One region of the Porticoccus litoralis genome, then DNA from elsewhere that is predicted to be linked to it. Evidence: predicted binding sites of a transcription regulator. Region 1 holds the regulator's gene; each other region holds the start of a gene.

Region 1 (10,755 bases):
TAAGGCACCTTCAGCGAATGTGGAGCTATCAACAGAAAAAGAGCCTTCAAGCATTGCCGAAGAGCCTGTAGTCGTTGCTGAGGACGCGCCCTCAACGGCGGAAGAAACTCCTGAGACAACACCGGTGTCACAGGAATTACAGCCAACGCCTGCAACTGAAGAAGCAACTGCTTCTGAACAACCTTCCACAAGTGCACAGACATCAGCCGAGATAGTCCCAGCCATAGAAGCAGAGGCCATAACGGACGAATCAGAAGTAGAAACCAATACTGTCGACAGCCCTGTATCAGAAGAAGATATCGCCTCCGAACATGCGCTGGAAACAACTGAATCTGCAAATGTTCAATTGGAAACAGAGACGCAAGCAGAAGAAACGCCTATTGTTGATGTAGAGGAAAGGCCCATAGCGGAATCAGTAGCTGCGGTTGGAGTACAAGACAATCTAGCCGAGACTACTGAGCCCTCAGATGAAGCTAAAACCGACACCACTGTGGCGACAAACGAACCTGAGCCCCAACCAGCATCGGGATTGAAACGTGCTGGCAATGACCCAAGAATTCGTCCGCAACCAGTGCAAGCTGTCAAGATTGTCACCGACATCAGCACCAAGCCATCGTCACAGCCTTTGGATACGTCAAAACCGTCCCCAGTTGCGCTACCTGTCAGCCAGCACCCGAGAGCTGCCAACGACCCTAGAGCCAAATCTGCACCGGCTCAATCAAGGGAGCCAGCTGAGACTGATAATACTAATGGGGATGACCTATCCCAAAGCGGCAGCCAGGGCGCCTAACATCAGAAATGTCAGTGGATTCACCCTTGAACAGAGGGTAATCCACTGTATAATCTGCCGCACTTTTCGGGGCGGATCCATTGCGGATAAACCGAACGTGAACTTCGCTATTTCCTGAATACGAAGCCACATTAAAAAAAGTTACAGGAGGGGTGGCTGAGTGGTCGAAAGCACCGGTCTTGAAAACCGGCGTATCGAGAGGTACCCAGGGTTCGAATCCCTGCCCCTCCGCCATATTTTAAAAACCCTTGTCATGCAGGGGTTTTTTTTTGAGTATAAATAACGACAGGCAGTGAAACTGCCGACGATGAAAAAGAGGTTTGAACAATGGATAGACCACATGTAGAACGTGGAGACTGGATCATGCTGAAGGCATGTGAAGAGCAAGAAAGTGTGGAAGCCCGTGTCTACAATGTCCACGAAGACGGCACCCTGTTCGTGGGTTACCACATGGGCAGCTTTAAAACCATGAAGGCCAAGGCTATCTGGGCTGACACCTTTTGGAAAGTGATTGACTAGGCCTTAGCCGCCCGGCAACCCGCCTTCAGGCTGGTGTGCACCCAAACAAAAAAACACCGCGATAAACGCGGTGTTTTTTGTTTGGGTTGAAGCCAAAGCTAATAAGCTGTTTTACAGTGACGATTTCGGGCTTTCGGTATTATCGTTAGGCATCATGACTATCAGGGGACTACCTTCAGTTGCAGCCCAGGAGAAGCCTATATCATTCAGGCGTTGCATTTTATCCTGCGAGAGAAAATTGAAATGCAGGTCAGCACGCTGTTTTACGACCCAGGCACCCAAGTCCAGATCACCATCAACCATATACTTTTCCGGAACCAGGCAATCGCCATTTTCGGCTTTGTAGGCTTCGAGTTGGCCAAAAGCCCTTTCCCACTCATACTCACGAATGTTCCATACAAAGTTGATAGCATCCAGGCGGTGAAACTTATCGCGTGGGTATACACCATCGTAATCACGCTGCGTTGCAACCCAAAGCCATAAAGGGAACTTTTTATCTTTACCTCGATAGCCCTTTGGAACGATGCAATGACCGTGCTCGTCATGAAAATTCTGCAATTCAGAGAACCCAGTTTCCCAACGCAGGTCCTCCATATCCCAGATAAAATGCAGCTTATCCAGACGCTGGAATTGTTCCTCGGAAACTTTCCCTTCTGCATAATCCCGGCGAACTTTTTCCACCCAATGCCAGAGAGAGTGGCCGTTTGAAGTCTTGTAACCATGGGGAACCAGGCAGTTGTTGTGTTCCTCACGGAAAGCCGCCATTTCGGCGAACCATTCTTCCCAAGGCACAGCATTCGTTTCTTCTAATTTGGTATCGTAGTCTTTCAGTTTTACATCATTCATAGCAGTATTTTTATCGCATGGTGAAGAGGAGCAACAGTAATACATAACCACCAGCACACTCAAACGAGAAATGAGCCTATTTACTCAATTTCCTGGATTTGGGACCTTTGTTCGACTCAAATGTAACAAAGGGTACCCAACCCCCCCCCATATGCGGCCGATGCATATCGGCGGCAGTCTTTATAATAAAAGTGCAGTGGCCAGAAACAACATTAACCCCATGCCCAGAATATCGGTAAATGTGGTGAGAAAAATACTGCTGGCCATCGCTGGATCCGCACCAAAGCGCCGTAAAGTAAGGGGCACTAGCACCCCGAAAATACCGCTCCCCGTACAGGCGCCTATCATGGCAATGAGAATGACAAGTGCCAGCATCATCGGCTGTTCTGCACCGCTGACGCCTGCATAAAGCCACATAGCAATAGCTGCCACCACACCGACAAACAGACCATTCATCGCACCTAACACAATTTCCTTGCGCAGCAGCTTGCTTACCGGATAGCCGCCTAACTCTCCTAGGGTAATCCCCCTCAGAGTAATGGCAAGCGCCTGACAACCGGTGTTACCACTCTGCCCGGCTAATACCGGCAGGAACACTGCCAGTGCGACGATACGAGCGATAGTATCCTCAAACATGCCTACCACAAATGCAGCGGCAAATACCGTGATCAGGTTTACTTGAAGCCAGGGATGTCGCATCCGGAAAGCCTCTAGAATATTCGTGGTCACCCGTTCTTCCTTATCCAAGCCCACCATGGATCCCGACTGGGCACTGATCTCTGTCGCTATGTATTCAAACAGTTTCCAGCTGAAAACCAGGCCAATCAGGCGATTATTGTCGCCAACCACCGGGTAGAGCCGATAATGGCGTTTCAAGGCCTCGTTGACAGCCTGCGACATATCCGTATCGGCAGAGAATGCAAAGGGGTTTTCCGTCATGATCTCGCCTAGGGTTTGCGCTGGGCTGGCCAGTAACAGATCACGCATCGCAACCACACCCATCAGGTGAGAACTGTCATCTACCACGTAGATATAGGTGATGCTCGAGACTTCATGAAGATGAACGATGTAGTCTAGTGCGCCGGCCACAGTAGTCGTCTGGGGTAAAACCCCGATCGGGGCTGACATCAGGGTTTCAACCGTGCCTTTGATACCGCTAACGAGTTCAGAGGTTTCTGCAATGCTCTGGGAAGCCGTACCCGGTAAATGAGAAGCAATCAGCAATGCTTTTTCGGATGGAAGTTCTGTTAATACCTGATGGATCGTGTGCTGAGGCTGACCACCGAGTACAGCTGCAGCACTGATAGGCTCCAAGCTGGCCACTTTTGTAAACAATTTTGAATGGGGGCTACTATCCATTGCCTACCACCTTTTAACCTGGTTAATGATTATGCCTTTCAGCTTAGCAGAGCACTCTTGGCTGTGAATGATTCCCAATATCGCTGATTCGGAATCGGGATGATAGTCCTATCACCTGGGGTGACAGGACAATAACCACTTTTTCACCACGAGACTAAGAGGCGGCAATGGCAAAGTCCCCACAGAATACACCCTTATTTTTAGCACCTAATGCTGGTTTCGGCAGGAGATTATCGCGAGACGGAGGGCTTTTAGGGTTTATTGAGTATCAACGCTGTTCGAATCGGGTTTCGCCCAAATCGTGACATTTTCAAAAAATCTTCATTGGCAATTGGCAGGTGCTGATTATCAATGCCACTGGCACTCTGCTCGTCCGGGTTTGGATCGGGGTCATGGACATAGATACAATCTTCATCAAAACCACTCATGGTCACCCAGTGTGGGGCCTTGCGCCCGTCCATGCGGTAGGTGCTGATGAGGATAATTGGGATATTGCCCTTCCTGAATTCATTGATCAGGTCAGTATGGCGGAAATCCCGGTAGCGGATCTTGATGGACTGCTTTTTTGCCTGGGACACAAACTCTTGGTGTACCAGTTCAATCACCCGCTTTTTGTTTTCATCCCGGACACTGTCCACAAACAGTGTGGTATCACGATTGAGCCACACCTTTACACCGTAACCCCGCTGCTTGGCTGCCAGAGCAAGGCCCACCGGATGACAGCCTCCATGCCCGGACGTCATAAATATCGTGGTTGCTTCACGCCAGATCTGTAACTCCTCATGCTGATTCGGGCTATAGGATTTGGACAGGCCTCGCATGGCCATCATCAATGCTGCAGGGCCACAGGTAAAATTGGTTGTCTGGGGTATCCAGGGTATCGCCCGGTTTTCTGCTACGGGCGGCACCGTGCGTATGCACTTCTGCATGCGAAGCGCATCATGGCTGTCCTCGTAATAGTTGCGGTAAATACCAAAGGGCTGATAACCCAGGGAATTATAAAGAGCGATGGCCGCAGCATTGTCGACATTCACTTCCAGTCGCAAAAATACTCTGCCTGCTGCTTTGCTCAGCTTTTCGCCCTCCTCCATCAGTTTTCTGCCAATGCCAAAGCTCCTGAACGACGGGTCAATGGCGATGGAATACAGCCGGGCCAGCGCTGTACCTCGAAAGAAAATGATCAGGCTGTACCCCACCAGCTGGGAATCGGCTTCCGCCACGATGAACGCGCAGTGATCCACCTGAATCCAGTGCCGAAAGCTGCGTCGACTGAGTCGATCGCTGGTAAAGCAGATTTTTTCCAGACGCAACAAGGCAGCCAGATCCGACCCTGCTGCAGGCCGGAACTTTACATCTGAATTCATTTCGCTGCTCCCGAGTTTCCCGAAAGACCCTGAAAGGCCTGCTGTATGACCTGTCGTGCTCTGAAAATCACAGCCTCACGCCAGCCAATATCCTGAGGATTAAAATGAGCCTCCATTCGCGCCCCGGCTTCATCTTTGGACAAGGCATCTGGAACTCCTCCGCGCCAGGCACAAGCCTCATCATGTAACACGGCAAATAGTGAATCTGTGCCCAAGGTGCCAAATTCCAGTGTTACAAAACAGCTCTCGCTCCCCATCACCTTATGCCATCCGTAATCCAACAAACCGAGCTTGGGGACCGAGCAGGATGTTCCCCGATCCGGTAGCCCACAACCCGGACCAAACCATTGCCTGGCGGTGCGAACGGAACCGCTATCCGCGGGATGATCACAGATCACCTCACCGTATCCATAAGGTCCCAGACCCGTATGAACGTCAATGACCGCCAACTGCCTTTCTGACAGTCTGAACCCATTGATCAAACCCTCAATCACTTCGCGACTGAAGCTGGGGCCTGAACCACCATAAAACGGTCCATCGGGGTCGGCGTACTGACCGCCACTATAGGCAATTTCATACTCCCGCTGCCCCACTCTATTACGAAAGCTGTGGATAGCACGTTCCCGTACTGCGCTATCAACAATCCCCAACAAGGGTTGAAGCTCCAGGTACCCAGGGTTCTCGGGTAGAGGTTGGGTGAAATCGATAAAGTTTCTGTTAACGTCAATACCCTGGTCGTCACAGCGGCGGTAATTGGCGTAACCCCAGGGATTAAGTGCATGAATCAGTAGCAGAGCCGTATCGGGGGGCAAATGCAACAGACCGGTATCCAGCTGGCGAAGACAATCCAGCTCCACGGCACTGCCCGCATACCCCTCCACACCATGTGTACCACTGATCAGCACCAGAACTTTGGGAGCAGCGTCAGGGCCAACCCAAGCCGTTTGGCATCGCAGCTCCTGAACATGGTCCAGGGTGAAATCATTCTGGTGGTGAGTGGCGGATAGTCTGTGGAGGGCTTCTTGCCATAAATCACAGGCCTGGCGGTAATCCTTCGGGAAAATATCCTCGGAGAACGCCTGCAACAAACTGATGTACGACATACCAGCACCCTGAACGATATCGCGATCATAGCGGCAAAACGGTTAACCCGTAAGTGGTCAAATGCCTTTAGCACCCAGCGAAGCCGTTGAACCCTGTTCCTCGATTCGGGTCAAACAGACTTACAGATCATCAACATCCATGGTTAGGAATTATGCGCGTTCGTGCCGTACTCATATTAGCTATTATCGTCCACTCTTCTCTGGCCTTTTCAGCCACCGAAAAAGCCATCTTTGCCGGTGGTTGTTTCTGGTGCATGGAGCCGCCTTTTGACAAGCTGGAGGGTGTCATTACCACGGTCTCCGGATATACCGGTGGCAGCAAGGAAAACCCCACCTACCGTGAAGTATCCTCCGGTCAAAGCGGCCATTTTGAAGCAGTAGAAGTCACTTACGATCCAGAAATGATCACTTACCAGCAGTTATTGGTAACCTTCTGGACGAATATTGATCCGCTGAATAGCAAAGGTCAGTTCTGTGACCGCGGCAGCCAGTATTTAAGCGCTATCTTTTATCTCAACGAAGCGCAAGAAAAGGCCGCAAGAGCATCCAAACAGGCACTGACCGATAGCTACCTGTTCAACAAGGACATCGTTACCCGAATACTACCCGTGAAAACGTTTTTCCCTGCGGAAAGTTACCATCAGGATTACTACATGAAGAACCCGCTGAAATACCACTACTACAGGAATGGCTGTGGTCGCGATGTTCGTCTTAAGCAATTATGGAAAGGAGCAACGCTTCCATTTTCATCCAATTAATGACGCTTTGCCTATTTCCCTGAAGACAGGCTTGTATAAAAAACTGGCACCTGCCGAATTAGCCAGGGCTGAAATTCCACACCGGTTTGACGCATATCAACTGTCAATCCGCGAGCTGGGGTTAGTGTTACCCAATCCCCGCAGAAACATCACGGGCAAGGGAACATGTACAGCAATGAAAACTCAACTGGCGCCTTCCACGCTCACTCGCCAATGGAAGCAGAGGTATTTAAGCCATTGCTTACCTGCGCCCAAGGAAAGTTGTTTGATGACCACCCCTTTGCCAGCCCTATTGCCCTGAATCTATTTTTCCCCAATGAGCCCTATCCTGACTATGTCGACTTGCTCACTCGTGAGATTGGTTTTTACGCAAAACATTTCCAGCATCGACGTCTGACAAAAATATGGTTTCGCGGCAAACCGCTGTTGACCATGAAAGCTGGCGAACTAGCCGAACTGGCTTTTTATACTCACCAGCTTTTTTCCAGAGAGCCAGGCGGCTCAGAAGAATATGGGTTTGAGTGCCAGCCAAGCGATATTACTCCGGGCAATCTTGCCTTGATGAAGGGTCTGCGTTTCAACCATCTGACCTTTTCCCTGAATACATCCCTGCCACCCAAAAAGCAGAAAATCTCACAGATTCTGTCACTCATCGATGAATATGATTTCCAGGAGTGTCGTTACCGAATCGATATCGCAAATACTGACCCGGATACTCTCATCTGCTGGCTCGATACGCTGATAACCCATCTTCCACGCATGATTGAAATACAGGGCCTCGATGAGATGGACGGTTCTGTAACACTGGCATCACTTGCAGATCATTTCAGTGTTCAGGGATATCACCTATTGGGGGACCGTTTTTTTGTTCCTGCTGATCACATGCTGTTATCGCTTAAGAAACAATCAGACCTGCAATATACACCTTGGGGTTTATGCCAACGTCAATTGGGCGACTGGCTGGGTGTCGGGGTTGATGCTTTAGGAAAACTGGGTAGTGGTTATTATCAGAACCACTTGTCATCACACCAATACCGCGATGCCATTCGCAACAATCAGCTCCCCATCAGTTTCAGCGCCTCCTACGCTGAAGGCCATGAAAAGACCCTAGCTTGGAAACTGGTTGACCAGCTCCTTTGCTATCACTGTCTGCCCGAACAATCCATCACGGCTACAGCCAGGATTTCTGAAAACATCCACGAGGTAATAGCAAAAGCGGAGAAACTGGCTTGGTTAAACCGGCATAAAAATGCCCTGATACTGGCGGAAAACGGCCTGAACCATCTGACACAATTCTGCCAGGAACTACAGAGCCTCTGAGACAACCCCTCAAACTTTCATCCAGATGACCTATAGGGTAATCAGCTATATAATCCCTGGCTAATACCACACGTGATCATTTCCATGGATGCAAAGTGCCCACACAATAGTGAAGTAAATTGTGGCGATTGCCGCATGAATGCTCTCTGTTTGCCATTAGCCCTTCAAGCAAAGGAAGTAGAGCGCCTCGATGAAATTGTTCAGCGCGGCCGTCCACTTCAACGCGACAATCACATATACAGGGCTGGCGAAGAGTTCCGCTCTGTTTATGCAGTGCGCAGCGGCTCTATCAAAAGCTATACCGTTAGCAATGATGGTGTTGAACAAGTCACCGGCTTCCATCTTCCTGGTGAAATTTTCGGTATGGACGGCATCGGTCAAAATCGCTATACCAACTCTGCCACCGCCATGGAAACATCATCTGTCTGTGAGATTCCCTTTAATCGGCTGCAAGAGTTGAGTATCGCCATTCCTACCCTGCAACGACATTTTTTCCAACTAATGAGCATGGAAATCACCAACGACCAGCACCTGATCACCCTGCTCAGCAAAAACAGCGCCGAAGAGCGTGTGGCAACGCTGTTGATTAGTATTTCCAACCGCAATCTGCGTCGCAAGCTATCCCCTACACGCTTCCGTCTCCCTATGTCGCGAGCGGACATCGGTAACTACCTTGGCCTGACCGTCGAAACGGTTAGCCGGGTGTTTGGCCGTTTCCAGAAACAGGACATGCTACTGGTGGACAAGAAAGAAATTGAAGTACTTGATCTGGAAAAACTGAGGCAGCTTGCCAACTGAATACTTCAACAAAAAAGCCGGGCATCTGCCCGGCTTTTTTTGTCTACAAGACTGACTTAAAATTTGTAACCAACACCAATCATATAAACCCAAGGATCGATATCCACCTCGGTCTTAACTACACCAGCAGCAGTATCGATTTTGGCATCAGTATCGATATCAAGATACCAAACACTGGCGTTAATCAACCAATGTTCATTAATCATATAATCCATACCTGCTTGGAAAGCTAACCCCCAGGAAGCATCCAATTCCATGCTTCCGTGGCCCAAAAGAGTTTCGAGTTCACTATCCACTTCTTCATCAAAGAAATTGGTGTAGTTGATACCGGCACCGATGTAGGGCTGGAATTTAGAATCAGACGCCATCGGGAAGTACTGCAGGGTCAATGTTGGTGGCAGGTGCTTAGTTGAGCCCGCATCCACTTTGCCGGCACCTATGCCTGTGAGGTCAGCTTTGATGTCGTGCTCAAAGGGGGTAGCCGCCAAGAGGCCAAGACCCAAATGATCGGTAAGCATATAAGTGAAGGTAATACCCAGCTGAGTATCATCATCAACTTCAACCTCTGTGCCAGGTAATGTTGCACCGTCAAGCTTGAGAGCATCGCTATCATCATTTGGATCAACGTTAGCTGCACCAGCACGCACAATAAAATCGCCCGGCTCATAAGCCATGGCCGCTGTTGCTCCCATCAACAAAGAGCCCGCCAAAACTGTATTAATGGCCAGTGATAATACTTTTTGCTTTTTCATTTACTTTCTCCCGTGGGGTAACACCTAAAACATGGGAGTAGTAAATCAGCTTGGGTACTTACCGAACTTGATCTGGATTAAGTAAATGAGGCCACCCAATTGAGCTAGATCAATTGACAGTGATTGTCACCAGTTCCGACAACACTGGGGGGTTGTGGGGGATATGGTGATGGTCTCCAAGAAGCAGCTGCAGTGTATGTTTACCCGGAGCCAACTCAATAGTCACCTCGGTCTGCCCACCCCCAAAATGCTTGTGATGATCATCGGCCGGTATCGGGCTATCCATTGCCGGCAGCTCTGCCACATCAATCAATAGGTGGTGGTGACCGGTTTTAGCTTTTTCAACGCCCGCTGGTGCCACACCAATGCCACTGAGACCAAATTGCACGGTAACCGGACTGGTGACCGTTGCCCCGTCGGCTGGTGAAATAATATAAGCCTTGGCAGCCTCAGGCGCGGGAGTTTCACCGGCCATCAGCAGCGGAGATACGGCAATTGCCGCAGTTATCATGAGTGTTTTGACAAATTTCATGGTTTTCCTCAGATTGTTGTATTGATTATTGCTCACTACTTTACACAAGAATTTTCGCCTGATCAGCTTGTCAGGGAAAAGGCATATCAGCCTGACTTGCCACCCCCCAGGCACTGGGGTGAATCAGGCGCCTGGGCACGTGCAGCCCATTCACCAGGTAAGTAAGTATGCAATGCCAGAGCGTGAACCCCCGCGTCCAACTCATCACCCAGCAGGCGATAGACCTGTTGGTGACGCTGCACTTGTCTCTGTCCCTCAAAAGCACTGGTGACAATCACCAGCTTGAAATGGGTTTCGGAATTGGGTGGCACGGAATGCATATGGCTCTCATTGATCACCTCAAGATGATCCGGGCTAAGTGCCCGCTGTATTTTGTCTTCAATCGTTTGCTTAACGCTCATCGTTACCTCTTTTGTACAACCTTAACCGCCTACTAGCGTGATCATAACACCGGCGGCTACTGCAGAGCCGATAACCCCTGCCACATTAGGACCCATGGCATGCATCAGCAGGTAATTGTGCGGATCTGATTGCAATCCCATTTTATTGGAAACCCGCGCAGCCATGGGTACGGCTGACACACCTGCTGAACCGATCAGGGGGTTGATGGGATG
Region 2 (10,755 bases), 120 kb from region 1:
ATTTGCTATATGCACTTGTCGGTTATGAAGCAACGCCTTCCGTACTTCAGGGCGTAGCTTATGCTGCAGGCATCATTCTTGTGGCTTTGATGGCCTGGCTTGGCAGCCGACAGCGACATCTCAAACGCCAGCCCCTGCTGGCAGACAGAAAGGAGGATTGACTGCCAATGATATTTCCTGCCATTCGCCTCCCGAGTTCAGGTTATGCACCCTTTGTCCTTCTGGTGTTCTCCGGTCTGGCAATTGCTGACGGCAACTCCGTTGACAAAATTTACCACCCCTATGTAGATGCCCTCGAGCAGGAATTGGAGTGGCGGGCCATCTACCAGGATGACCAGCCTGGACAGGAAGATAACCTGCAACTACACCGCTTTTCTTACGGGCGCGCCTTTGGTGATCGCTGGTTTGGTGAAATCTACCTGACCGGGGAACAGTCAGAAGACACTGGTTTCAAGCTGGAAGCCTATGAGCTCGAAGCTAAATGGCAGCTCACTGAACAGGGTGAATTCTGGGCGGACTGGGGCCTGCTATTTGAGCTTGAAAAGGAATCCAACGAAAGTATCTGGGAGTTCTCTACCGGCGTACTGGTGGAAAAGGAATGGGGGCGCTGGAGCGGTACCGCCAACTTCCTGGTCAGCCAGGAGTGGGGCTCGGATATCGACGATGAAATCGAAACCTCCCTGGGCTTACAAACCCGCTATCGGCTATCCCGATGGCTGGAACCCGCCGTTGAGTTTTATGCCGGACAGGACACGAAGGCACTTGGACCAGTGCTTATGGGTGACCTGAAGGCTGGCATCCGCCGCAACCTGCACTGGGAAATAGGCTTGATTTTCGGGCTCGATGAAGACAGCGCCAACAACACCTTCCGGGCGCTGCTGGAATACGAATTCTGATCAGTCTTCAGACAACAGCTCAACCTTGTAGCCGTCCGGGTCTTCCACGAAGGCCAGCACTGTGGAACCGTGCTTCATCGGACCCGGTTCGCGCACCACTTTGCCACCGGATGCACGGATTCGCTCACAAGCTGCATAGACATCATCGACGCCAATGGCAATATGCCCATAGCCATTACCCAGGTCATAGTGTTCGGTATCCCAGTTATGGGTCAACTCCAGCACGGTATTCTCTGCTTCCCCACCGTAACCCAGGAAAGCCAGAGTAAATCTCCCTTCGGGGTAGTCATTGCGACGCAGTAACTGCATACCCAGCACATCCCGGTAGAAAGCGATTGATTTTTCCAGATCACCCACTCGCAACATGGTGTGTAATAAACGCATTTTCAGTCTCCCAAGCACTGTTACCGCTATGCCTTCACTCTAACCAATGGCCACACCACAATACAAACACCCGGCAACAAAAAAGCCGGGCGATTGCCCGGCTTCTTCACAGTTCATCATCAATGTTAGTTAGTAAACACCGGCGCGGCGACATATTCCCACAGCAGTACGGTGGCTACCAGCACCACCACTACATAGACCAGCGCCATGGCAAAGATGGCACTGGCGTACAGGAAGCCCTGATCTTCCGGAACATGCATGACATCGGGAATACCCAGGTACATGAGCCTAATGGCGTAACTGCAGGCCGCTGTAGCCAGAAGCAGGTCAAACCACCAGATAGGATAAACCGCAAAGATGCCGGCCAGGAACACCGGGCTGCAACACAGCCCCATGAACACAAATCCTTTGAAAGAATTGGTTTCAGCGTTATAGGTCTTTGACATCCAGCCAATCATCCAGCCGATAAAGATCAAAGCCCCCATCAGGGCAAAGTAGAACAGGACCACCAATGGAATGGCGCTGGCTTCGGTAATTCGCACCGGTTCATCGCCGATAATGGTCCAGCCGAACTGTGTGGTGCCAATATAAAAACCAATGGCCGGCACCATACCCAAAAAAATGAAGTAGATACTCATGCGCTTGAGGGTTTCCTCAGGCAGAGCACCGATTTTTTTCCATTCAGTCTGCGGATCGTAAAGCAATCCAACAATGTGTCCTAACATAATATCCCCGTGTTTGTATTTTTGCTGTTGGTTAATAACAGGTTATGGGAACTACTTTTTACCCTTGAAGTACCCACTCTTATACTCCCGAAGTCAAACCCATGAATTGATCAAAGTCAACTAACCCACAGGCAATTATGGTATTCGAGTTTTAGTGGTGCATATGCTGATGATTAGCATTAGAAATGCCTTTCTCGGATGCTGCCTCTACTGGCTGATGGTGCGCATGGGCCACCGCGCTCCACACTATCCACGCACCAAAGAGAATCAGCACCAGGGCCATTAGTGACCGTAGCACTCTACCTTGTAACCACTGCTGAAGCTGGGCGGAGAAGAAACCCCCGGCCAACATGGCCGGCAGGGTCCCCACCCCAAAAGCGGCCATCGCCAACGCCCCGGATAGCGGTTCAGCAGTAGCGGCGGCAAAGGCCAATGCCGAATAAACCAGGCCGCAGGGCAACCATCCCCAGAGCATACCGAACAAAAATCCCCTACCGACGCCAGTGACCCGAAACAGGCCATTACCAAGAGGCTGCAAATAACGCCAGATATACTGTCCGCCTCGCTCTAACCAGGATAGCACTCGCCACCAGTCCGCCAGATACAAGCCCATCAGGATTAACAACACACCGGATAAACCCCGCAGCCAGGGCCCGAGAAACAGATATTCCCTACCAAATAAACCCAGTAGCCCCACCAGACCTCCTGCCACACTGTAGGACAGGATTCTTCCCAGGTTATAGCTCAACAGAATTGGCCAGCGCCGCCCCTTGCCCTCAGTGGCAAAACCGAGCGCAGCAACGATGCCACCGCACATGCCAACACAGTGGCCGGCCCCCATAAGTCCGATCACAAACATGGCAAGGACAGACATATCACCGATATCGGACATCAGGGTGCGTCTCCTTTTTTGTCAGTCTCGGAGTTTGGAACGGTCTCTTCACCCTCATTATTTTCGGGTTGCACATCGCTTTCCTCGAACAGAATACGATCTGCCTCGCCCTCGAGATCATCGTACTGTCCACTGTTAACTGCCCAGAAGTATAACCAGACCGCCAGCGCACAAAAGATCAAAGAAACAGGTATGAGAAGATATAAACTTTCCATATAACAATAGATTACTTCATTTTTATAAAATTAATATTAAGTGTATTGTGGCATTTCAGCCGACACCACAGACTCTGATTTAGCCGTGCGACTTAGTCGCAAGGCATTGACCACCACAATCAAAGAGCTCAACGACATACCAATAGCTGCCGCCCACGGTGGAATATACCCACAAGCCGCCAATGGCAGTGCCAACAGATTATAGATTAACGCCCATCCAAGATTCTGACGTATCACGCCACGGGTTCGCCGTGCCAGTCGAATGGCCAACGGCATAGTCTCAAGGTTACCTGAAAGCAGAATACTGTCTGCATGGATGCGCGCAAAATCACTGGCGTCTCCCAGAGCAACCGATGCATCAGCGCCACTTAGTACCGGAACATCATTAATACCGTCCCCCACCATCAACACTCGGTGTCCCTGCTGCTGACACTCATTCACCCAGGCCAGTTTTTGTTGGGGCTGCATTTCGCCCCGATAGGCATTCACCGACAAATTTTTTGCCATCTCCGAAACGGCCTGTTGGCGATCACCACTGAGCAGCGTTACCCCAACTTTTAACTGCTGTAATTGCGAGATAGCTTCTCGCGCCCCGTTACGCATCTGATCCTGCAAGAGGATCCAGCCCAGTGGGCGACCCTCTTCACCCAACAACAGTGGAATCTGACCAGAGCATGTTTCAGTCAGCTTCGGGACAGCAAACCCCATCTTTTCAGCGACAAATTGCGGCTGTCCAATGGCGTAACTGACCCCCTGAATGGCAGCGGCAACCCCCGCACCCACCTGCTGGGAGACCTTGCTGACGTCAGGAATGGTATCAATGCCAGTAAAAGCCCTGGCAATCGGGTGCCTGGAGCCCTGCTCTAGCGTGGCTGCCAGGCTCAGTATTTTGGATTCGGGTTGATCCGCCAGTGTTACAACCCCTGCGATACTCATATTGCCCAGCGTCAATGTACCCGTTTTATCAAACACCAGTTCATCGGCTGTTGAGAGCACTTCTAACACTTGTCCTCGACTCACCAGAAAGCCTTGGCGGCGCAACTCACCCGTGGCAACAGCAATAGCGGCGGGGGTCGCCAGGGACAACGCACAGGGGCAAGTCACAACCAGCACAGAGAGGACAACCCACAAAGCCTGCTCAGGCTGATGCTGCCACCACCAGGCACCAACGCCCACCGCAATCAGCAATACAGCACCGACAAAGTAACCGGCCACCCGGTCTGCCAACGCCACCTGCACCGGCTTTTCACTGCGAGCCTTCTCTACCAGTCTGAGAATGGCAGACAAACGCGTGCGATGGCCAACTGCCGCCACCCGCACTACCAGTGGATTTTCACTGTTGATGGTGCCTGCACTAACGCTATCGCCAACAGCCTTGTAAACAGGCATTTGTTCCCCGGTCAGTACCGCTTCAACAACACTGCTGACACCGGTCTCAATGTCGCCATCACAGGGGATAGTGTCCCCAGCAGCCACTCGAATAAGGTCACCAACCTGTAGCGCCTTAACCGGAACCACGCTATCCGAACCATCAGGGTCTATGCGACAGGTCGTCACCGGTAGCAGCTGGCCCAGTGCCTCTGCCTGCATATCGTTGCGATGCCTTACCCGCATCTCCAGGTATCTGCCCAGCAACAGAAAAAACGTAAACATGGCCACCGAGTCAAAATACACTTCGCCGCTGCGACTGATGGTAGCCCAGCAACTGGCGCTGAAAGCCAGCACAATTGCCAGTGAAACCGGCACATCCATGGTGAGATGCCATTGGCGGATACTGCGCCAGGCCGCTTGGTAAAATGGAACCGCTGAAAACCCGGCGACAGGCAGGGTAATGATGAGACTGACCCAGCGCAGGTAATTTTCCCAGACTGGATCCATATCCTGAAAAGCGCCGGCATAAAGCCCCACGGCAATCATACCTACCTGCATCATGGCCAGACCGGCAATACCCAACCGTTGCAGAAAACGCCGATTTTCCTGTTGGCGCAAAGCCTTGACCGCCTCATCGGTCACTGGGCGCGGGTCGTAGCCAATATCCACCAGCGCTCCCAGCAACTGACTCAGCTTCAACTGCGCAGGGTCCCAACTCACCATGGCGCGGTGACTGGTGACATTCACCTGAACATCAGAGATACCAGAAAGTTTCTTGAGGTGCTTTTCAATCAACCATGCGCAAGCGCTGCAACTAATACCGCCCACCAGCAACTGTATTTGGCGATCGCCATTTTCCAGGTTTTCCAGATAGTCGCACTGCACATCAGGTAGGTCGTAAGCAGCCAGCAAATCTGTGCGGACTTCTTCAGGACGGCTGACGTTACTGGTTCTGTATTGATAAAACCGCGCCAGCCCACCATCGCAGATGGCCGTCGCCACAGCCAGACAACCAGGACAACACATTGGGCGTGCCTGGCCCTGAATCTCCAGAGTGAAATCTGTCCCCTCGGGGACGGGCAGACCGCAGTGATAACAGGGTATTGCCGTCATTGAGCCTTCAATGTCAGCTGATGGGATGCAGAAAAATCGAGCTCGCCCGCCAGCCGCCATTCCCGCCCGGGTTCCGGAAGCAAGCGGATGTAGTAACGGTGCAGCAGTTGTTGATCCAAATCTGTTCGGTACTGACCAGTAGTAATCGCCGACATCAACAACTCGCGATCATTATCCTCACTGGTTGGGTGAAGCAGCAGCAGGGTCAGCTCCTTTGGCGGCGTCTCGGCACCCAGCAGCTTGATAAACAACTCACCACTTTCGGGGTCCAGACGCACTTCGGCTGTGAGTCCCAACTGGGCCGCCAACCGGTCTTGCTCAAGGACCTGGTTGATAGCCAGGCCTTTGCGGTAATAGCTGTCGACGACCAACGGATCCTGATGCTTGAAGGCAATGTAAACCGTGATCAGACTTGCAACCACCACGGTAGCGGGCAGTGCTATTAGAAACCAGGGCCAAAACTGGCGGTACCAAGGTTGCTTGTCCAGGCCGTCGTTCTGGGAAAGAGGAGAATGGCGCAAAGTATTACCTCATCAGGTGAATTCAGTTCGGCAGGCATTTGATGCCCGACAGGAGCGGCTCAGAGAATACACCTTTTGCAATGGGAAACAACGCTGACCACATGGTCAAAAACCATCTCTTTGGCTCAAGCCTGGCCAAACAGACTGCCGATCAACGTCGTAGTCGCGGTCCGATAAAGCGGTTTTCCTCTATCGCATGAATGGCGGGGTTATCCACCGATTCAACAATAAAGGTGACGTCAGCATTAGGATTTTTCATCACCCCGGGATCGAGCTCAACCCTCACCGGCATGCTCAGCACTTCGCCTTCCGCCACGGAAACCTCCGTAGCACCAAGGTAATTAAAGGGATATTCACCCTCGACACGAATACTGTAGCGGTGGCCCTGCGTATCCATATTGTTGATCTTCAGGGTATAGATGTTTTCCGCCAGGCCCTGTGTATTTTCCCGGTAGAGAACATTTCGATCACGAATAACATCCACACCCAGAGGCATACGGGTGAGAATGGTGTAACCGAACGCACTGATCATGATGGTTAGTGCCAGGGCATAACCAATAAATCGAGGTCGTAAGATATGTGTTTCACCATGCTCCATGGCATGTTCAGTGGTAAATCGGATCAGGCCCGGGTCATAGCCCATTTTGTCCATCACTGTGTTACAGGCATCAATGCACAAGCCACAATCGATACATTCGTATTGCAAACCATTACGGATATCAATGCCTGTGGGGCACACCTGTACACATAACGAACAGTCGACGCAATCACCCTTGCCGTCGGCACGGTGGTCCACACCCTTTTTACGTGCACCGCGAGGTTCACCGCGCTCCGCATCGTAGGAGACAATCAGGGTGTCCCTATCGAACATGACAGACTGAAAACGGGCATAGGGGCACATGTATTTACACACCTGCTCCCGCAGAAATCCCGCATTCATGAATGTCATAACCGTGAAGAAAAGTGTCCAGAACACCGCCGCCGGATGGGCGGTAAAGGTGAACATTTCCGGCACCAGATCGCGAATCGGGTTGTAGTAACCGACGAACGTGAGGCCAGTGACAAATCCCACCAACCCCCACAGCAGAAACTTGCCGCCGCGGCGCAGGATCTTGTTGCCGTCCCAGGGAGATTTATCGAGCTTGATACGCTGGTTACGGTCGCCCTCACACCAGTCCTCGATATACATGAAGATCATGGTCCAGACGGTTTGCGGGCAGGAAAAGCCGCACCAGACGCGACCGACAAGCACCGTCACAGTAAATAGAGCGAAGGCAGAAATGATCAGCGCCCAGGCCAGCAACATAAAATCCTGGGGCCAGAAAGTGATCCAAAAGATGTGGAATTTTCGGGCTGGCAGATCAAACCAGACTGCCTGCCGCCCATCCATATTGATCCAGGGCACCAGGAAATAAGCAGCGATCATGGGCATCCATGTCCAGCGCTGCAAACTCCTGAAAAAACCGGGAAGCTGACGGGTCTGGATTTTTTCCCGTGTCTGGTAAAGATCCAGAACCTTGATGACTTCTTCGTGAGACTCATCCGGGGAATCCATCCCGGGCCTGTTTTGCTCAGTCATGTCAGCTTCTCACTCCTCTAAGAGAAAACCTCGTCAATTACTGGTTTTTGGACAGGTTGTACACGTAGGCGGTCAGCAGATGAATTTTCTCCGCTTTCAGCTTGTCAGCCTGAGCCGGCATATTGCCATTTCTTCCGTTGCGAATGGAATGACGAACCAGTGAAGGTGAACCGCCATACAACCAGACACCATCAGTCAAGTTCGGTGCTCCCATTGCCGCCACGCCTTTGCCCTCTGCTCCGTGACAGGCCGCGCAGTAGGTGGCATAGGTCTGTGCACCGACATTCGCCTTGGCTTCATCGTGTTCTCGACCACTGAGCTTGAAAACATACTCAGCAACCTGGTCAACACCCTCTTCGCCGATGACAGCGCCCCAGGCAGGCATCATACCCTTACGCCCCTGAGTGATGGATGTCTTGATATTGTCGGCACTGCCGCCATACAGCCAATCGCTATCCGCCAGGTTGGGAAAACCATAGCTTCCACGACCATCAGAACCATGACAAACCGAGCAATTGTTATTAAACAGACGACGGCTCATTTTCATGGCGTCCGGGTTGGCAATCAGCTCTTCTACGGGCATATCCGCGTACTGTGCATACACCGGGGCGTATTTGGCTTCAGCTTCAGCCACCTCTTCCTGCCACTGCCCCACTTGGGTCCAGCCCAAGACTCCGGCGTAACTACCCAATCCGGGATACAGAATCAGATAGCCGATACCAAAGATAACCGTGCCCACAAACATTTTGAACCACCAGCCAGGAAGCGGATTGTCATACTCTTCAATCCCATCGTAAACATGGCCGGTTTTTGGCGCCTCGCCTTCCTTGAGGTCCTCGCGAACTTCTACTTTGCGGTTGGCAAACAGCAGCCACGTACAGCCCGCGATCGTGATCAGGGTGATGACGATAATCCAGATACTCCAGAAGGTACTCATATCAGGTCCTACCTCTCGTTGTCTTTTGTCTGAGAGTCTTCACGTTCGTTTTGCTCATCGGCAAACGGTAGTTGAGACGCCTCATCAAAGTCTTTCTTTTTACGGCCGCTATATGCCCACCAGCAAATACCCAGGAAGGCGATCATGGTCAGGATGGTACCGATACCCTGTAATGTGCCCTGATCCATTAGCGTTTCTGTGTCAAAAGTGTGCCCAGCTGTTGCAGATAAACCACCAGCGCATCAATTTCTTTGACTTCGCCACTGGCAAATGGCTTGGCCGCATTGGCAATATCTTCATCGGTGTAGGGTACGCCAACCATCCGCAGTGCTTTCATCTTCGCCGCGGTATCCTTGCCGGTTACCGTATTCTCAAACAACCAGGGGAACGCTGGCATATTGGATTCGGGCACTACATCGCGAGGGTTATAAAGGTGAGCACGGTGCCAGTCATCACTGTAACGCGCCCCAACCCTAGCGAGGTCTGGGCCGGTACGCTTGGAGCCCCAAAGGAAGGGATGCTCGTAGACGTGTTCACCGGCAACCGAGTAGTGACCGTAACGCTCGGTTTCCGCGCGGAATGGACGAACCATTTGGGTATGGCAGACATTACAACCTTCCCGGATGTAGATATCGCGACCTTCCAAAGCCATGGCTCCGAGAGGCTTGAGTCCATCAAGAGGTTCCGTGGTATCCGCCTGCCAGAACAGGGGGATAATCTGGGCCAGGCCACCAAAGCTGATCGCAACCACGATCAGCACGATCATCAGGCCAATATTCTTTTCAACAATTTCGTGTTTCACTGTCGCTCTCCCCTATCACGCAGTCTGTACTTGAGCAGCAACATCTTCCTGCTCCTGCTCGTCACCGCGAATCGTCCGCCACACGTTGTATGCCATGATCAGCATACCGCCGAGGAAGATGACACCACCTAGCAGTCGCACGTAGTAACCCGGATAGCTGGCCTCAATCGCTTCGGCAAAGCTGTAGGTCAACGTGCCGTCGGTGTTGAATGCGCGCCACATCAGACCCTGTGCAATACCGTTCACCCACATGGAAGCGATATAAAGTACAGTGCCAATGGTAGACATCCAGAAGTGCAGGTTGATCAGGCTGACGCTGTACATCCGGTTGCGCTTGTAGAGCACTGGAATCAAGTTGTAAAGCATACCAATGGACACCATCGCTACCCAGCCCAGAGCACCAGAGTGCACGTGACCGATCGTCCAGTCGGTGTTATGGGAAAGTGCATTCACTGTCTTGATAGACATCATCGGGCCTTCAAAAGTGGACATACCGTAGAAGGACAGAGAAACCACCAGGAAGCGGAGTGTCGGGTCGTTGCGCAGTTTGTGCCAAGCACCGGACAGGGTCATCATGCCGTTGATCATGCCACCCCATGAAGGTGCCAACAGAATCAGAGACATCACCATACCCAGGCTCTGAGCCCAGTCGGGCAGTGCGGAGTACATCAGGTGGTGGGGACCCGCCCAGATGTAGACAGCAATCAGCGCCCAGAAGTGAACAATGGACAAACGGTAGGAATAAACCGGACGACCTGCCTGCTTCGGTACAAAGTAGTACATCATGCCCAGGAAGCCAGCGGTCAGGAAGAAGCCCACCGCGTTGTGCCCGTACCACCACTGCACCATCGCATCAATGGTACCGGCGTAGGCAGAGTAGGATTTGGTAGCAGTCACCGGGATCGCAGCACTGTTGCCCAGGTGCAATACGGCAATGGTGAGGATAAAGGCACCAAAGAACCAGTTCGCCACATAGATGTGCTTGGTTGTGCGCTTCATGATGGTGCCAAAGAACACCACTGCAAACGCCACCCATACCACCGTAATGGCAATATCAATCGGCCATTCCAGTTCCGCATATTCCTTGGAGGATGTCATCCCCAAGGGCAGAGTAATCGCCGCAGCAACAATAATGGCCTGCCAACCCCAGAAAGTGAACGCCGCCAGTGGGCCACCAAACAAGGTGGTCTGACAGGTTCTCTGCACCACGTGGTACACAGAAGTAAACAGAGCGCAGCCGCCAAAGGCAAAAATCACTGCGTTGGTGTGAAGTGGTCTCAAGCGCCCAAAGTGAAACCAGGGCAGATTGAAGTTAATGTC
Region 3 (10,755 bases), 440 kb from region 1:
GGGGAGCACTACCATCAACCCACCCAGAATTGTCAGGGTAAGAAATGATCGAACACGTTGCATGGTCTATCCTCAAAACAGATATCGGCGGGGCCGGAGAAACACGGCGGAGTTGATGTCTATCAAATCAGAATTGCCTCAGCACATCTACACTGGGCGCACAAAAATGGAGAGCACAACATGAAAACCAATGTCGGAACTGTCGACCGAGTCATTCGCATTGTGGCCGGACTGGTGTTAATTGCACTGGTATTTGTGGGCCCGCAAACACCCTGGGGCTGGATTGGTATCGTGCCTCTGGCAACCGGCCTGATCAGCAATTGTCCGCTCTATTCCATACTTGGGCTAAGCACCTGCCCAATGAAGAAAGGGTAAAAGTAGCGAAACAACAATCCAGATAAGGGAAGGAAAGGGTCGCCCGCCGGGCAATACCGCCTTCCTTTATTTTTTCTATTTCTTTCCCGGTTCGTCTGATCCTTTACCGTAAACCAGCTCACCCACAATTTTCTGGGCAATCTTCTTTTTCAGTTCGACCAGGCCCACTTCGTCCGTAGCGCCCTTCAGAAAATAGATTTCGTAAACTTCCTGAGCCTTGTAAGCAGCGCGTAACTCCGGGTGCTTGGCAAGCGCGGCATTCTTCTCATCGTTTAAGAAGCTCTCCAGCAGCTCGTTATATTTTTTATCTTTGGCTTCAGCAGAATCTTCCGCCGGCTGCTCCGGTGTGGGTGGAACCATTGTTTGAACCTTCTCAACTATCAGCGCCCTGACCATACCCTATCAAGCGGGCAATAGGCCTCAGCCAGTGACACCACCTTTCAGGGAGGCCGCCAGAATACAACATTTACCATGTGGGGAAAAAACACTCTGATGCCTTCGTCTGAACTCGTGACCCTGTACTAATAGGCGCGGCTGATCCAGGTCAATAAGGTCGCTGTTGGGGAAGCGCACTATGAAAAGAGAGAACCATCAACCAGGAGTAAATGAATGATCAATTACGTAAAAGGCGACATCCTTCAGAGCAAAGCACAACTGATTGTCCACAGCGTGGCACCCAATGACAATTTTGGTCAGGGGCTGGCGCTTTCCCTCAGAGAACAGTGGCCTGCCATGTACAAGGACTTTCGCCATTTCTGCCAGGTTAGCCACCCAAAATCAGGGGATATCTGGGTATGGGCCGGAGCAAGCGGCACGCGCATTGCCGCGCTGCTGACCCAAGAAGCCGCCTACGGCCACGGCGAAAAGCCGGGCAAATCCAGTCTGCCCCATGTCAATCACAGTCTGCGCGCACTGCGCCAGGAAATCGAAAAGGAGGGTGTGACCAGTGTCGCCCTACCCAAGCTGGCGACCGGTGTTGGCGGACTCGACTGGGATGACGTCAAACCCCTGATTGAGAATCACCTGGGCGACTGTGGTGCGGCGATTGAGGTTTATGAGACATATGTGGCTGGGGAAGTGGCTTGATAGGTAGCTATTAACGCTCGGCTCTGGGGCTGCATGGAGCGCAGCATAATGCAGTCCCTAGCAGCCGCTTGTTAAGTGCTTTATTCACGACCAAATACGACAATATCTTCATCATTCGGGTTTTTTATAACATCCGATTTGGTTCTAAAATGCACTTTCTTCTTTTCTATAAGATTATGAAACTCAGGTTGCAGTTGCCCATCTATTACTTTGATATTTGTGATGTAGTATTTCTTAAAATAGTTATAGGCATGTTTGAATACTTCAAGGTTTTTAGAGCCTACTGGAGGATTCATTTCATGTATACGAGTAACCCCCACAAAAAGCGATTCATGTGGGTTTAAACCTGCCGATTCCATTTTGTTTACGATTGCCTGCCACTCAGATCCAATGTGAACCTTATAGTCTAAAGGGGCTTTATCAGATATTTCTCCAATAAAACTAAGTCTGATTTCATCTTCACTATCTACATCACCAAACTGTTTTTTTAATGATGAAAATATTTCTTCTCCAGCAGCATCATCTTCGAATACAAACCCCGCAATAGGAGCAGCTTGCAAGCTTGGATCGCTTACAAATGCCATCCCTCTCCACTTCGCCTTATTCCACAAATCAACGTCTATTATGCTACTAAAAAACATTGATTTTCTTTCTTTAGGGTCAAGAGGTTTTATGGATGCTTCAACTTCCGGCTCTGTACCCAAATCTGGTCTTTTTGATTTTGAAAGACCCAATATTCTATTCTTTAATTTTTCTAAGCTTTCTTGGTTATTGAATTGATAATATGTATATGGTTGCAAAGGAAGAGGAATATGCTTTGTATCGGCATTATTCGCTATGATTGGAATGTATTTGTCGTTTTTTGAATTTAGAGTATACAGGTGCTGAAGAATTAAAGTTGTTTCCCATTTTACGCCAAGGCCGCTCTCATCCCCTGAATGATCATTTGCTCTTTTATATAACAACTCAGAGCAAACAACCAATACGTAATCGGCTTGCTGGATTTGTCTCGCCATCCATTTGGGCCACCCTTCCTGGGGAGCTTCTTCATATTGGTCAATTTCTGAATCAATGCCTTTGCTGCGCAGATAATTAGATAGAGATAAAACAGAATCCGAGAGCTGCTCAGACTCGTGCGCGTAACTAATAAATACCTTTTTTGTCATTTTCTATCCCAGATTACTTATATAGCAGACTAGACACTTAACAGTCTGTTTATGAGGCCTTCGGCCTCATAATCATTATTATCGGGGCGCCTTGATAACAAGTTATCGGGGCAACCCAAAAAAATATAACCCATTGATTAAAATAGAATAAGTGTTTTTCAGCTCTATTGGCTAATCAATTATCAGGGCAAATATTTACTGTGTGACCAAAAAAAGATGGGAATGGTGAACAGGCCTTCCACTGGTCTTTTTTCAAGGAGGAGTGTCACCATTCCTTTGGTCTGCCAACGATTAAGCCATAACTCCCGCCGCTACAAAAGTCCCTGATTGTGCGCCATGCCGGATGCCCGCTCAGTGCTCCACAGCCTGCTCATTATCTGCTTGCGGTTTTTTGCCCCTCGCCAATAACACCCACAACTTCTGGTGAATCACCAGCGCCACCAGAATCAGCCCCGCCCCCGCCAGCATGGTCAGGGTGACGACTTCATCCACCGCCCAGACGCCGAGCAGCATCGCCAGAATCGGGGTGATCAGCGGTATCAGCGACACGGTTTCTACCGCCATGTGGTTGAGGATGTAGTAATAGGCAGCAAAGCCCACCAGTGAGGCAAACAGTGACAGGTACAACAGGGATGCCAACCCTATTGGCGTGTAATGGATGGGGCCGACACCAGTAATGGCCACCCAAGTAATCAGCAACCCCGGCAGTGAAAATGCCATGGACCCCAGGGCCTGCTCCATCGGCGGCACGGTCATGGTTTTATTGAGCTTTTTTATCAGCAGAGAACTGGAGGAAAACACGACATTGGACAGCAACATCAGCCCGATGCCGATGGCGCCGTGCTCCCCCATTCTGGCGCGATCATAAAAAATGAACACCAGGCCGACCACGGCTAGCGCGATGGCCAACAACTTGCGGGGCTGCAGGACGCTTTCCCCCAGAATTGGGCGTGTGAGCACCGCCGTGAAAAATGGCGCAAGACCAAACATCAGCGAGATCAGGCCGGAGGAAATGTAGTCCGCCGCCACGTAGATCAGTGCCATGTTAGGAAAAATACCCAGGGAGGCCGCGGCATAGAGTTTCCAGTGGCGGCGAATATTCAGACCGGCGTAACCGCCGATGGTGCAGATGACACTGCCCACCAGAACGGCGAGCAGAATCCGCAGGCTGAGGCCCGCCATGGGGCTGAAGGATTGCCCGCCCAGTTTGATTGACAGTGGTGTGGTGGCCCAGATCATGATCACCAGTAAATAGGCTAGTTGTACCCGCATGGGTATTCTCCCGAATACGTGCCGCTATTCCTCAATCTGGGGCCAACAACGAAAAAGGCCGCAGAGGGGTTATCTGCGGCCTTTGAAAAAATAAAAGTTCTACTAACTCATTTTTCCGCCGCACAGGGTCGCATCCAGCGCATTGCTTGCACTGGCATGGCCACAACTGGTTTGGCGAAAAACAGACACATAAAAATTGTCATTGGTTGAGTTAATGTCGTGAAACTATACCCGCACAACTCCTGAGCGGACAAGCGAAAATGCCAAAAAATAACGTTGGCGTGGTAATAAACCAGACATACTGTCCAACCGGGCGGGCTGGTATGATAGCGACCTGTTTTTTCAACCCGATGTTATGAACGAATCCTCCCCCATTGCCCTGCTCGCCTTTGCCCTCTCCATTACCGGCCCTATTTTTCTGGTGGTGCTGCTGGGACTGTTCCTGAAACGCATCGGCCAGGTGCCACACGAATTTGTCAAACCCGCATCCAACCTGGTGTTCAACGTCGGCCTGCCGGTGGTGTTGTTCCTGAGTATTTACCGGGCCGATCTCAGTAATTTTGATATGGGGCTGCCACTGCTGGTGGCGGTGCCACTAACTCTGTTGCTGTTTGGCCTGTCCTGGCCAGTGGGCAAGTGGCTGACCAGCACCAGTGCGGAACAAGGCATTTTTGTGCAGGGGGCTTTTCGCGGCAATCTGGCCGTCATCGGCCTGGCCTTTTGCAACAACGCCTACGGTCAGGTGGGGCTGGCGACAGCAGCAGTGCCCATCGCCCTGTTGACGGTGCTCTACAACGTGCTGGCGGTCGTGGCACTGAACCCGCTGCAGAGTGACGACGGCCAATCACCACTGCGACGCATGTTGCGGAATACTCTGCGCAACCCACTGCTAATCAGTATTGCGCTGGGCTTTATGATGAAGTTCAGCGGTCTGCCGCTGCCGAAATTGCTGGAGGATACCGGCAATTATTTTGCTCAGATGACATTGCCGCTGGCGCTGCTGTGCATCGGTGCTTCCATGAACCTGAGTGCGTTGTCCCACTCCGGGGCCAGTACATTGGGTGCTGCGCTGCTGAAGCTGGTGGCAATGCCGGTGCTGATTGTTAGCACTGCTGCCTGGCTGGGCGTTGAGGGAATGGCGATGGGAATTCTGTTTTTCCTGACATCCTCACCCACCGCCGTGGCGAGTTTTATTCAGGTGCGGGCCATGGGCGGCAACGGCGAGCTGGCCGCCAATATGGTGGTCTTGTCGACACTACTCGGCATCCTTACCGTTACCAGCGGGCTTCTGGCACTAAAAGCCCTTGGCCTGGTCTAGGTCATTGTGGCGAACACGGCTGATGTAAGTAGCGCTAACGGTATCCATGTTGACCAGGTGATTCATCAACCAACGCGGGAATTCCGTGAGCAGGTAGTCTTTCAGCCGCGCCACATCCCGGTGACTTCGCCAATACCCCAGTTCTTTACCCATGTCTTCAAGCACATGACGGTGCTCGGCCACATGCAATTCGTAAGCGGGAAAACCGTATTTCTCCATTTCCCGGTCTTCATGTTCAAAATGCACGATGTGGTGGTCCAGTAATTTGGCAAACTCCCGCTCTATTTTCTCGGCATGGTCCAGAGGCGAACCCTCGCTGAGCAAGATTTCCAGGTGGTTACTGATATCCAGAGCTTCCTGATGGTCGCGATTCAGGAAAGAAAGGTCTACTTTGGGAATGTTGTGATGATCGAGCATAGCAAGCACCCTCCAACGTTGGAGTTTCAACCTACACGAAAACGGGGTGTCTCGAGATGATGAAAATCAACTCGGATTGCATTCCCTGTAACATGGCTAACCTTCCAGCCCAAAGGTAGAATAACTTTTTTACCCAAACACCCGATTGAGGTCTTCTATGAGTGCACAGGCACACCCTGCCTTCGAATTTCTGCGCAGCGAGCGTGTGGAGTCACTAAACATTGATGTGGCGGAATACCGCCATCGCAAAACCGGCGCCCAACACATCCATATCAGCACCGACAACCCGGAAAACGTGTTTCTGGTGGCCTTGCGCACGGTGCCCCATGACTCAACCGGTGTCGCCCATATTCTCGAACACACGGCACTCTGTGGCAGCGAGAAATACCCGGTGCGCGACCCGTTTTTTATGATGATTCGGCGCTCCCTCAACACCTTTATGAACGCCTTTACCAGTTCCGACTGGACCGCCTATCCGTTCGCCAGCCAGAACCGTAAGGATTTCAACAACCTGCTCGATGTCTACCTGGACGCAGTGTTCTTCTCCCGTCTGGATGAGCTGGACTTCTGCCAGGAAGGCCACCGGGTGGAATTTGCCGAGCCGGAAAACCCCGACTCACCACTGGTCTACAAGGGCGTGGTCTACAACGAGATGAAGGGGGCCATGAGTTCGGTCTCTTCCACCCTGTGGCATACCATGTGCGAATACTTGTATCCCACCACCACCTATCACTACAACAGTGGTGGTGATCCGGCCTGTATTCCCGACCTGACCTACGAGCAACTGAAAAGTTTTTATAAAACCCACTACCACCCGTCCAACGCTATTTTCATGACCTTTGGGGATATTCCGGCGGCAGAGTTACAGGAAAGCTTTGAAGCCAAGGCGTTGAGCCGGTTCGACAAGCTCGACGTGCATATTGCTGTTCCCGATGAACAGCGTTACCGGGAACCCCTCACCGTAGAGCAGCCCTATGCCTTTAACGAGGAAGGCAGCGCCGACGAGAAAACCCATATTGTCATGGGCTGGCTGCTGGGCAAAGCTACCGATCTGGAGGCCAGCATGGAAGCGCACCTGCTGTGCAGTGTGCTACTGGATAACAGTGCTTCCCCTTTGCAGAGAGCCCTGGAAACCACTTCTCTCGGCACCTCCCCCTCCCCCATGTGCGGATTGGATGATTCCCAGCGGGAGCTTTGTTTCCTGTGTGGTATTGAGGGCAGCGAAAGCAACCGTGCCGACGACCTCGAAAAGCTGGTGCTGGACGTTTTGCGGGAAGTTACTGAAAACGGTATACCCCAGGAGCAACTGGAAGCCTCTTTGCATCAACTGGAACTGCAGCAGCGGGAAATTGGCGGCGACAGCTACCCCTACGGCCTGCAACTGATCCTCACATCCCTGACCAGTGCCACCCATCGGGGTGACCCTATCGCCCTGCTGAACCTGGACCCGGTACTGGAGAAACTGCGCGCCAATATTCAGGACCCGGAATACATCAAACAGCTCACCCGTCGGCTGTTACTGGACAATTTGCATCGGGTGCGTCTCACCATGTCTCCCGATACGCAACTGTCAGCGCAACGGGAAGCGCTGGAAGCTGAAAAGCTGGCGGCCATCAAGAACAAACTTGATGCAGAGGGTAAGCAGGCGGTCGTGGCGCGTGCCGAGGCCCTGAAACAGCGGCAAGAAAGAAAGGACGACGAATCCATTTTGCCCAAGGTAGGTCTGGAAGACGTTCCCCCGGAAATGGCCTATGTGTCGGCTACAGATCGACAAACCAGTCCCCTGCCTCTGACCCGCTACAGCGCTGGCACCAATGGGTTGGTGTACCAGCAGGTCATTCTGTCGCTGCCGACTTTTAGTAATGAGCAGTTGGATTTACTGCCCATTTACTGCCAGAGCCTCACCGAGTTGGGCGTGGGCGACAAGGATTATTTGGGCACCCAGCTGTGGCAGTCACGGGTGTGTGGCAGCATTAATGCCTATGCGAGTGTTCGCGGTAAACCCGATGATGTGCAGCACCTGTCGGGCTTTATGACCCTGTCCGCCAAGGGGCTGAGTAACAACCACGGGGAATTGAGCGAACTGATGCAGGCGACACTGGAAAGCGTGCATTTTGACGAACTATCCCGTATCCGCGAACTGATTGCCCAAACACGCGCCCGCCGGGAAAGCAGTGTCACCGGCAACGGTCACAGCCTCGCCATGACGGCAGCATCCAGCGGCATCAGCCCGGGAGCACGGCTCACCCATCACTGGGGCGGACTGGCAGGCATCCAATATATCAAACAACTGGATGCCGCTCTGGCTGACTCGGGCGAACTGGAGAGGCTGGCCCAGCAACTGGTAGAGATTCATCAATTAATACTGAACGCACCCAGGCAATACCTGCTGGTGGGTGAGGAAGAAAAACTGGCGGATTACAGGCAGACCTTGCAACAACATGCCAGCGGGGGTACTTCAGACGGCTTCCAGGCATTCAGCCAACCCGGGGTTAATCAGCCCGTGGCGGAGTTGTGGAAGGCAAATACCCAGGTGAATTTCTGCGCCAAAGCCTATCCCACGGTGCCCACGGCTCATCCGGATGCTGCGCCCTTGACCGTACTGGGTGGTTTCCTGCGCAATGGCTACCTGCACCGGGCCATCCGCGAACAGGGCGGTGCCTACGGCGGCGGCGCCAGCCAGGAAAACAATGTCGGCGCCTTCCGTTTCTATTCCTACCGGGACCCGCGAATTGAAGGCACTCTTAACGACTTTGATGCCGCACTCGACTGGCTACAGAACGAAAGCCACGAATGGCAGCAGGTGGAGGAAGCCATTCTGGGTGTGATTGGCAGCCTGGACAAACCCGGCTCCCCCGCTGGAGAGGCCAAAGAAACATTCCATGCTGAACTGTTCGGCCGCACCCGTGAGGTGCGAGAGAATTTCAGGAACCGCGTACGCCAGGTACAACTGGACGACCTGAAACGTGTCGCTGCCACCTACCTGACACCGGAGCGTGCCAGTACCGCAGTGATCACCAACCCCGACCAGGCCAAGCTGGCGGATGCGCTGAAACTGACCCCGGTATCCCTTTAGTGTTCGAGTTTCATATCGATCCGCGATTTTCGGAAACCGATGCCCTGGGCCATATCAACAACACGGTGTTACCGGTGTGGTTCGAGGCGGCGCGCGCGGACCTCTTCCGCCTCGTACACCCGCGCCTGACCCGGGACGACTGGCCGATGATTCTGGCGAGCATCAAGGTGGATTTTATCGATCAGATCCATCTCGGCGGTGGAGTCACGATCCGCACGGGCATTCAGAAAATCGGCACCAAATCCTTTACCGTCGAGCAGCAGGCTTTCCAACATGACAAGCTGGTCGCCCGGGGAGAAGCTGTGCTGGTGTGGTTCGATTACCGGCAACAGACTTCCCAACCCATTCCCGAAGAGGTCCGTCTTCTGCTGCAACCACACCTGCTGGAAAACAGCCCCGCATGAGCAAAGACAATATTTATGACACGCCGCAATTGAGCATTGCCGGATTCCGCTTTGACCGGGCAGTAGCCTCGGTGTTTCCGGACATGATCAAGCGCTCAGTGCCCGGCTATGAAACCATCATCGCCATGACCGGCACACTGGCAGAAAGATATGTTCAATCCGGCAGCCGTTGTTACGACCTGGGCTGCTCCCTGGGTGCCTCTACCATCGCCATGCGCCATCATATTCCCCACGACAACTGTCAGATCATCGCCGTGGATAACAGCGAGGCCATGCTCGCCCAGTGTCGCGAGGTGCTGGCACAGGACGATGGCAGAGTACCGGTGGAACTGCTCTTCGACGACGTACAAAATGTCGAGGTCACTAATGCTTCCATGGCGGTGCTGAATTTCACCCTGCAATTCATTCCCGTGGCCCAGCGCAGTGAACTGCTCCAGCACATCGCCGACGGCCTGCGACCGGGCGGCGTATTGGTACTGTCGGAAAAAGTCGCTTTCGAGGACCCGCAACACCAGCAACTGATGATAGAACTTCACCACAACTTCAAACGCGCCAACGGATACAGTGATCTGGAAATCAGCCAGAAGCGCTCGGCGCTGGAAGACGTGCTGGTGCCAGAAACCCTGGCCGTCCACCGCCAACGACTCAGAGATGCCGGTTTCAGCAGCGTCGACGTCTGGTTCCAGTGCTTTAATTTCGCCTCACTCATCGCCATTAAATAACCATGATCGACTTTGCCCCACTGATCGCCAAACTGGCCGAAGGCCCCCTCGCACCCTGGGCGGAATTACTACCGCAACAGGTCGCCGACGGCATGGCCGTGGAACGCTGGGGCGACCTGCCAGATTGGCAGGCGGTGCTGGAACAATTACCAGGCCTGCTGCCATCCCACATCGACCTGAAAGACAGCGTGACTATTGGCGACGACGCCGACTGCGACGAAGCTACCCGAAAGCAACTTCGCGAAGTGCTAATGGGACTGCACCCCTGGCGCAAAGGCCCTTACAACCTGTTCGGTCTGCACCTGGATACCGAGTGGCGCTCTGACTGGAAATGGGACCGGGTGGCACCACACCTGGCGCCCCTCAAAGACAGGCTGGTGCTGGATGTGGGCTGCGGCAACGGCTACCACTGCTGGCGCATGTTGGGCGAAGGTGCCCAGCGGGTGATTGGCATCGATCCATCCTGTAAATTCGTGCACCAGTTCTACGCTATGAAACACTTCATTGGCGACTGCCCGGCGGACGTGCTGCCGGTGGGTATCGAGCAGTTGCCGGAGGGTTTACAGGCCTTTGATACGGTGTTTTCCATGGGCGTTTTTTACCACCGTCGCGCCCCCATGGATCACCTGCGGGAACTGAAAGACTGCCTGCGCCCAGGCGGACAGCTGGTACTGGAAACGCTGGTCATCGAAGGGGAATTGGGTGAAGTGCTGGTACCCGAGGGACGCTACGCCAAGATGCGCAATGTCTGGTTTCTACCGAGCCCGGATACCATGCTGTCCTGGCTGCGCAAATGTGGCTTTGCCAATCCGCGCATGGTGGACTTCACCCCCACCACCGTGGAAGAACAGCGACCGACCGAGTGGATGACCTTTGAGTCGCTGCCAGATTTTCTCGACCCGGCGGACCATAGCCGGAC

The links. Region 1 encodes FNR, which switches genes on or off when oxygen is low (the NO sensors DNR and NnrR bind a similar motif). Its sites were predicted from a motif close to TTGATNNNNATCAA; they were not measured.
Region 2: the regulator FNR is predicted to act here: its motif matches at 2,112-2,125, upstream of Q8A57_RS01065 (Yip1 family protein).
Region 3: the regulator FNR is predicted to act here: its motif matches at 5,691-5,704, upstream of Q8A57_RS02710 (bacteriohemerythrin).

Annotation. Positions count from the first base shown of each region.
Region 1 is NZ_JAUUUU010000001.1:89,134-99,888, forward strand. Features, by position in the region: gene rne (ribonuclease E) at 1-790, shown strand, start outside; tRNA gene Q8A57_RS00425 (tRNA-Ser) at 937-1,024, shown strand; gene Q8A57_RS00430 (hypothetical protein) at 1,118-1,309, shown strand; gene Q8A57_RS00435 (helicase associated domain-containing protein) at 1,421-2,155, opposite strand; gene Q8A57_RS00440 (magnesium transporter) at 2,336-3,514, opposite strand; gene Q8A57_RS00445 (peptidase C39 family protein) at 3,766-4,878, opposite strand; gene Q8A57_RS00450 (DUF2817 domain-containing protein) at 4,875-5,981, opposite strand; gene msrA (peptide-methionine (S)-S-oxide reductase MsrA) at 6,134-6,739, shown strand; gene Q8A57_RS00460 (hypothetical protein) at 6,905-8,059, shown strand; gene fnr (fumarate/nitrate reduction transcriptional regulator Fnr) at 8,144-8,857, shown strand; gene Q8A57_RS00470 (OmpW/AlkL family protein) at 8,914-9,609, opposite strand; gene Q8A57_RS00475 (DUF4399 domain-containing protein) at 9,719-10,141, opposite strand; gene Q8A57_RS00480 (BolA family protein) at 10,228-10,542, opposite strand; gene Q8A57_RS00485 (sodium ion-translocating decarboxylase subunit beta) at 10,564-10,755, opposite strand, start outside.
Region 2 is NZ_JAUUUU010000001.1:210,373-221,127, forward strand. Features, by position in the region: gene Q8A57_RS01050 (FTR1 family protein) at 1-161, shown strand, start outside; gene Q8A57_RS01055 (hypothetical protein) at 168-896, shown strand; gene gloA (lactoylglutathione lyase) at 897-1,280, opposite strand; gene Q8A57_RS01065 (Yip1 family protein) at 1,406-2,005, opposite strand; gene Q8A57_RS01070 (sulfite exporter TauE/SafE family protein) at 2,157-2,897, opposite strand; gene ccoS (cbb3-type cytochrome oxidase assembly protein CcoS) at 2,897-3,112, opposite strand; gene Q8A57_RS01080 (heavy metal translocating P-type ATPase) at 3,149-5,596, opposite strand; gene Q8A57_RS01085 (FixH family protein) at 5,593-6,117, opposite strand; gene ccoG (cytochrome c oxidase accessory protein CcoG) at 6,269-7,696, opposite strand; gene ccoP (cytochrome-c oxidase, cbb3-type subunit III) at 7,734-8,633, opposite strand; gene Q8A57_RS01100 (cbb3-type cytochrome oxidase subunit 3) at 8,642-8,821, opposite strand; gene ccoO (cytochrome-c oxidase, cbb3-type subunit II) at 8,821-9,435, opposite strand; gene ccoN (cytochrome-c oxidase, cbb3-type subunit I) at 9,451-10,755, opposite strand, start outside.
Region 3 is NZ_JAUUUU010000001.1:525,565-536,319, forward strand. Features, by position in the region: gene Q8A57_RS02675 (DUF502 domain-containing protein) at 1-63, opposite strand, end outside; gene Q8A57_RS02680 (YgaP family membrane protein) at 181-375, shown strand; gene Q8A57_RS02685 (hypothetical protein) at 451-735, opposite strand; gene Q8A57_RS02690 (macro domain-containing protein) at 985-1,461, shown strand; gene Q8A57_RS02695 (SEFIR domain-containing protein) at 1,542-2,627, opposite strand; gene Q8A57_RS02700 (DMT family transporter) at 2,979-3,899, opposite strand; gene Q8A57_RS02705 (AEC family transporter) at 4,255-5,217, shown strand; gene Q8A57_RS02710 (bacteriohemerythrin) at 5,194-5,634, opposite strand; gene Q8A57_RS02715 (insulinase family protein) at 5,792-8,710, shown strand; gene Q8A57_RS02720 (acyl-CoA thioesterase) at 8,710-9,114, shown strand; gene cmoA (carboxy-S-adenosyl-L-methionine synthase CmoA) at 9,111-9,836, shown strand; gene cmoB (tRNA 5-methoxyuridine(34)/uridine 5-oxyacetic acid(34) synthase CmoB) at 9,839-10,755, shown strand, end outside.